2 regions of the Streptococcus sp. oral taxon 071 str. 73H25AP genome follow, and region 2 is predicted to be linked to the other one. Evidence: riboswitches for the same ligand, from Rfam matches in the RefSeq annotation. Region 2 holds a riboswitch; the other holds the start of a gene.
What was found. Region 2 has a riboswitch for thiamine pyrophosphate ahead of thiD (bifunctional hydroxymethylpyrimidine kinase/phosphomethylpyrimidine kinase). Riboswitches for the same ligand answer to the same signal wherever they lie in the genome.
Positions count from the first base shown of each region.

Region 1 (3,409 bases), 530 kb from region 2:
TTGGTAGCCTTTTTTGATGGCTTGGATGACTTTACGAGCTTCTTCCTTGTTGTCTTTGAGATAGTCGTTGTTTGCGATAATAACTGGTGAGTAGTAGTCAAATTCCTTGACATAGTCTTTCAAGTACATGAAGTTGGCGTCTACACCTTGAGATTTGGCAAGGATACCGTCCCACCCATAGTAGATCCAAGCAGTGTCAAAGACGCCATTGGCAATTGGTGTGATGGAGTTTGAGTCGTTGTTTGGTACTTTTTCGACCTTTTCGAAGTCTCCACCTTGAGATTCCACCAAGGTTTTCAACATAGCAAGTTCAGTCGGGTCATTCCAAGTTCCGTATTTCTTCCCAACCAAGTCCTTTGGACTGCTGACATTGTCCGATTTACGTGAGATGATTCCTGATGTGTTGTGCTCAACGATAGCGGCAACGGCAGTGATGCCTGCCCCTTTTTCTAATTTCTTAGCCATGTAGTCTTGGAAATAGATAGCAAATGGTGCCTTGCCATTGATCACCAAGTCTGAAGAACTTTCTTCTGGTGGCAATTTCAAGTCAACATCCACTCCAACTTCTTTGAAATAGCCTTTTTCCTTTGCTACATAAAGACCTGTGTGGTTGGTATTTGGCGTCCAGTCTAGGATAAAGTCAATCTTCTTAACTTCTGCTTCTTTGTTGTCCTTAGAAGCAGTTCCTTGACCACAAGCCACAAGCACGACAGCTACAAGAGCTGTTACAAGCGTTAAAAACACTTTCCATGTTTTCTTCATTTTCATTTCCTCTTTTCTTTTTCAAAAACGCTCTATTTTAAGTACGTTTCCATTTAATCACATATTTTTCACTGATATCGACCAGCTTCATACCTAGAAGACTGATAATCGACACCAGAATAATAATGGCAAACATGGTATCATACTGAAACAGTTTTTTAGACTGAATCATATAAACACCAAGACCTTCAAAACCTCCCAACCACTCAGACACCACGGTTGTGATAAAGGCGTAGGAGACACTGACCCTCAGACCTGCATAAAAGTAGGGCAGACTGACCGGGATTTTAAAATGCCAAAGGATTTGCCAAGGGTTTGCTCGCATCAGACTAAACAAGGTCAGCATATCCTTGTCACAATGCCTAAAACCGTCCAAGATACTAACAATGATAGGGAAGGTTGTCGTCAGAATAATCAAGACAATCTTGGGTAAAATCCCATAACCCAACCACAAGACCAAGATAGGCGCTATGGCAATGGTCGGAATGGTCTGGATAACCACCATCATGGGATAAATCAAGTCATTGAGCCAAGAGAGACTATCCATGAGCACCGCCATAAGACAGGCAATCAAGACTCCTAAGACTAGACCTAGCAAAGCCACTCTCAAGGTCGCCCAGCTATGGTACCAGAGAAATTCTCTGTCACGAACAAAGGACTGGAGAATCTCAAGAGGAGTTGGCAGGATAAACTTGGGTAAAAGTTTGAATACTCCCGCTAACTGCCAGATTGACAAGACTCCTAGAAAACCCAATAGACTAATGTGTCGTCTCAGTATACTTTTCAAGTTTGTCATCAATACTTAAAATCTCTCCTACATTTATTTTGACATTGGCAAAGACATTATCTGCCTCCTGCCCGGCCACTTCAAGAGCTTCTTTGAGAATGCGCATAAGCTCATCAAACTCCCCTTCCAAGACCGTTTCAAAGGGTGTCACCACCATGGTCACGGACTGAGCTTGCAGATAAGCAATCACTTGATCGATAATAGCAATTCGATCAATCCCCTGTGATAGGGGCAAGACTTGCAAGGCAATGCTTGCTTTCATAAAAACCTCCTCTTCTCAGGTTTCCTTTTGACAAAAAGAAAACCCCTTCCATATATGGAAAAGGTGCAGAATTCGGCTAAGTATCGTTCCCTACGCTGGCATTACCCAGATCAGGTGCGGTCGAAGTTTAACACTTCCTCTCAGACTGTACACAGACTCCCATATCTTATATGGACATATAGTAACGCAAATACAAGGAAAAGTCAAGGAAACTGCTTACAGAAAATCATGAAAAAGAGCTTGAAGGCACGCGCTTCAAACTCTATCATAGCTTTCTTATTTAGCCTCGTACCAGGTTGCCCCTTCATTTTCATCTGCGATAAGGGGAACACTGAGTTGGATGGCTTCTTCCATGGTTTGTTTCACTAGTACTTTGACAGCTGCTAGTTCTGATTTCGGAACTTCAAGGACGATTTCATCATGCACTTGCAAGAGCATCTTGGTCTGATAACCACCTTCAACTAGAGCTTTGTCTAGCTGGATCATAGCAATCTTGAGGATATCTGCTGCCGAACCCTGAATAGGGGAGTTAATGGCAGTTCGCTCTGCAAAACCACGAATGTTAAAGTTGCGCGAATTGATATCTGGTAGCTCTCGACGACGCTTGAAGAGGGTCTCTACATATCCCTTATCACGCGCTTCACGTACCACTTCTTCCATATAGTTTTTAATCCCAGGAAAACGCTCAAAGTAGGTATCAATGTAGGCTTTGGCCTTCTTACGACTAATACCAAGATTGTTCGCCAAACCAAAATCTGAAATCCCGTAAACCACTCCAAAGTTGACGGCCTTGGCATTGCGACGGTCATTTGGAGTCACATCCTCAGGACGTTCAATTCCAAAGACCCGCATGGCCGTCGAGGTATGGATATCTGCTCCCTCTTGGAAGGCCTTAATTAAGTGCTCATCTTTAGAGATATGAGCCAAAACGCGCAACTCAATCTGTGAATAGTCCGAGCTGAGTAGTACACTATCCTCCCACTCTGGCACAAAAGCCTTACGAATGAGGCGGCCTTGTTCCAAACGCACAGGAATATTTTGCAAGTTTGGATCCACACTAGACAAACGCCCGGTCTGGGTCAAATCCTGCACATAGCGCGTGTGGATCTTGCCATCATCTAAAATCCAATCCTGCAAGCTAACCACATAGGTGGATTGAATCTTAGCAATCTGACGGTAGTCTAGAATTTTTTTGACAATCGGTGCAATAGGAGCCAGACGCTCCAGCACATCCACTGCTGTCGAGTAACCTGTCTTGGTTTTCTTGGTGTATTCTAGAGGAAGGCCGAGTTTTTCAAAGAGAAGGACGCCCAACTGCTTAGGGGAGTTGATATTAAACTCCTCATCAGCCAGTTCGTAAATCTCTTGAGTGAGTTGCTCAATGACGACCTCATTTTCAGCTTGCATCTCAAGTAGGGTTTCTTTTTTGACCTTGATCCCAGCAATTTCCATCTTGGCAAGGACAAAAGCCAGAGGTTGCTCCATGTCATAGAGGAGATCTAACTGCCCATGTTCACTGAGTTTTTCAATCAAAACAGGCTCTGTCTCTACCAATACAGCAACCTTGCGAGCTAGGTGTTCCAAGAATTTTTCCCGTT
Region 1 covers NZ_GL397254.1:1,726,930-1,730,338, forward strand. The annotation lists gene HMPREF9189_RS10605 (ABC transporter substrate-binding protein) at 1-762, opposite strand, end outside; gene HMPREF9189_RS10610 (ABC transporter permease) at 800-1,558, opposite strand; gene HMPREF9189_RS10615 (thiamine-binding protein) at 1,521-1,811, opposite strand; TPP riboswitch at 1,882-1,984, opposite strand; gene polA (DNA polymerase I) at 2,088-3,409, opposite strand, start outside.
Region 1: it holds a riboswitch for thiamine pyrophosphate, as region 2 does, so the genes downstream of both, HMPREF9189_RS10615 (thiamine-binding protein) here and thiD (bifunctional hydroxymethylpyrimidine kinase/phosphomethylpyrimidine kinase) in region 2, are expected to answer to the same signal.

Region 2 (3,409 bases):
CCTGTTACCATGGATTCGTCAATACTGGACATACCTTCCACTACAACACCATCAACCGCAATCTTTTCACCAGGACGCACTCGAATCAGATCACCTACCTTGACTTGGTCCATAGGAACTTGGACATAGCTATCATCATGCAAGACTTCTGCTGTTTTAGCTTGCAAGTCCAGTAGTTTCTCCACAGCTTGGGAAGTATTTTTCCGCATTTTTTCCTCAAAAACGGCTCCCAAAAGAACAAAGAAGAGGATAAATCCAGCACTTTCAAAGTAAACAGGAAGCCCAGTAAAGAGGGCAACTAGGCTATAGAGATAGGCCACTAGGGTTCCCAGAGCAACCAAGGTATCCATGTTGGCATTGTGCTTTTTAAAGCTGGCCCAAGCACTCTGGATATAAGGACCACCTGCTACTAACATGATAGGCGTTGTGGCTAAAAAGGTGCCCCAATGCATAACTGGATGACTGATAGTCCCTGTCAACATCCCAATCATGAGGAAAACAAGAGGCACAGTAAAGATACTAGTAATCCAAAAACGTTGCAAGAGGGATAGAGATTTTCGAGTCTTCTCAACTACGGTATAGCTTCCCTTTTGCATCTTCATACCACATGAGAATTCATGCTCACCCAACTCTTGAGGTGTAAAATGAATTGTCTTCTCTTCATCTACGCCGATTGGTTCCAAGATGCCTTCTTCTTCAAACAGAATTTCCTTATAACAGTTTGAAGGAGTAGCACGATGAAAGGTAATCTCAGCTGGAATTCCCTTTTGAAGCTGGATATGGGCAGGATGATAACCTTTTTCAGCTCGAATACGGATTTTTTGAATGCCATTTTCTAAGTTTGCTTTCATAATTTCAGTCATCATTTCCTCCTACTCTACAATCATCTTACCGTGCATCATGTTCATGCCACATGCAAAGCCAAACTCCCCAGCCTGTTCAGGTGTGATTTCCACTACATACTCTTCCCCCATAGGCAGGTCCGCATGTACACCAAAGTCTGGAAAAACAATCTGATCCAGACAGGGTGAAGGGTCCTTACGGTCAAAGACAATACGTGCTGGCACTGATTTTTTAAGAATAATCAACTCAGGCGTATAGCCCCCCATGACTTCCACTCGAATCTCTTGGTAGCCGTTTTTTTGCTGGGCCTTTTGTCCAGATTTTTCAGGCTTTTTGAAAAACCAAAACAAGATAAACGCGATAAGGGCAATACAAATAATGGTTACAATACTATTTAACATGGCGTCTCCTTTACATACAATTACATTTTACTTCCGCAACTGCGCTAGCTTTTTTCTCAGAAATCACAACTTCCAAGTCTTTCAAGTCAGCCTGAGTGAAATCACATTCCACAATCAAATCAGCCAGCAAGCTCTTAATCCTACGAGAACAAACCTTGTCTTTGATATCTTGGACAAGCAAGTCTCGACTTTGGTCTAGAGTTAAAAGGGCTGAATAAATAAAGGACTTGCCCTCTTTTTTCCTGGTCAAGCACTCTTTCTCAACCAGACGAGCCAAAAGGGTCTGAACCGTGGACTTGGACCAGTCAAACCGCTCTGCCAGAACCCTGATCAAATCCCTACTGGTCTGTTCCCCCTGCATCCAAACAATCTTCATAACTTGCCATTCTGCATCTGAAATCTGCATTAGCACACCTCCAAAATCTACATTCGTCGATTACAGTTATTAGTATACTCCGAAAATCTACATTTGTCAATTATAAAATTAATCTTTTCTTTGAAAAATAGAATTTTAAGCATTTGATGAGAGATTTGCAGTCAAATTTCACTATATAAACTATAAAAATATGCTATACTGTAGAAAAAAGAAAACAACCACTAGGGGTGCGTAAAGCTGAGATTAACAACTGTTAGATCCCTTTGACTCAATCTAGGTAATGCTAGCTGATGGAAGTGGAAATGATGATGAGGACTAGCTGGTCTTCTATTACTTTCCTCAAACAGACTAGCTTGTTCTTAAGAATACAAACTTCAGTTGGTTGGGAGGTTTTAGATGACTTATTTACCCGTTGCTCTAACCATTGCAGGGACTGACCCTAGTGGCGGTGCTGGCATTATGGCTGATTTAAAGTCATTCCAAGCTAGAGATGTCTATGGAATGGCCGTTGTGACCAGCCTTGTCGCTCAAAATACCAGAGGCGTTCAATTAATCGAACACGTCTCCAACCAAATGCTGGAAGCTCAATTGGATAGTGTCTTTTCGGATATCAAGCCTCAGGCTGTAAAAACAGGGATGTTGGCAACTACTGAGATCATGGAGATCATCCAACCCTATCTTAAAAAGCTGGACTGTCCCTATGTGCTGGACCCTGTTATGGTCGCAACAAGCGGGGACACCCTGATTGATTCTAGTGCCAGAGACTACCTAAAAACAAATCTGCTTCCCCTTGCAACCATTATCACTCCGAATCTTCCTGAGGCAGAAGAGATTGTTGGTTTTTCGATTCATGATCCAGAAGACATGCAGCGTGCTGGTCGCCTGATTTTAAAAGAATTTGGTCCTCAGTCTGTTGTTATCAAAGGTGGCCATCTTGAAGGTGGTGCAAAGGATTTCCTCTTTACCAAGGAGGAGCAATTTGTCTGGGAAAGCCCAAGAATTCAAACCTGTCACACCCATGGTACTGGATGTACCTTTGCTGCAGTGATTACAGCTGAACTAGCCAAGGGCAGAAGTCTTTACCAGGCAGTTGATAAGGCCAAGGCCTTTATCACAAAAGCCATCCAAGACGCTCCTCAACTCGGACATGGTTCTGGACCAGTCAATCATACAACTTTTAAAGATTAAGAAAAAAACTCTCTAGCTCCTACTTTAAGGGAATTAGAGAGTTTTTGATTAGGAAACAATGTCATCTAGCTTTGTTAAAAAGGCTTGTGTTTTCGCCTCAATATCTTCTGCCTGCATCAAATCACGTACGACAGCTACTCCAGCTATACCCGTGCCGATAAGTTGGTCAATATTCTCTGACGTCAGGCCTCCGATAGCAACTACTGGAATGGCGACCGTTTGGCAAATTGTTTTCAAGGTTGAAATCAGGGTGATAGGCGCATTTTCCTTGGTCGTAGTCGGGAAAATAGCTCCTGTCCCCAAGTAATCCGCACCCGATGTTTCTGCTTCGAGAGCTCTTTTAACCGTTTTAGCAGTGACACCGAGGATTTTTTCAGGACCCAAGACTTTGCGGGCAACCGAAACGGGTAGTTCATCGTCGCCAATATGCAAACCTGCAGCATCGACTGCTAGACAGATATCCAATCGATCATCGATTATCAAGGGTACCTGATAGGCATCTGTTATTTCCTTGACTTGTTTTGCCAGTTGATAGTATTGATTGGTGGTGAGATTTTTTTCTCGTAATTGGATGATGGTAACACCTGAACGGCAGGCCGTC
Region 2 covers NZ_GL397254.1:1,201,312-1,204,720, forward strand. The annotation lists gene HMPREF9189_RS08145 (heavy metal translocating P-type ATPase) at 1-863, opposite strand, end outside; gene HMPREF9189_RS08150 (cupredoxin domain-containing protein) at 873-1,244, opposite strand; gene HMPREF9189_RS08155 (CopY/TcrY family copper transport repressor) at 1,255-1,650, opposite strand; TPP riboswitch at 1,834-1,932, shown strand; gene thiD (bifunctional hydroxymethylpyrimidine kinase/phosphomethylpyrimidine kinase) at 2,017-2,808, shown strand; gene thiE (thiamine phosphate synthase) at 2,857-3,409, opposite strand, start outside.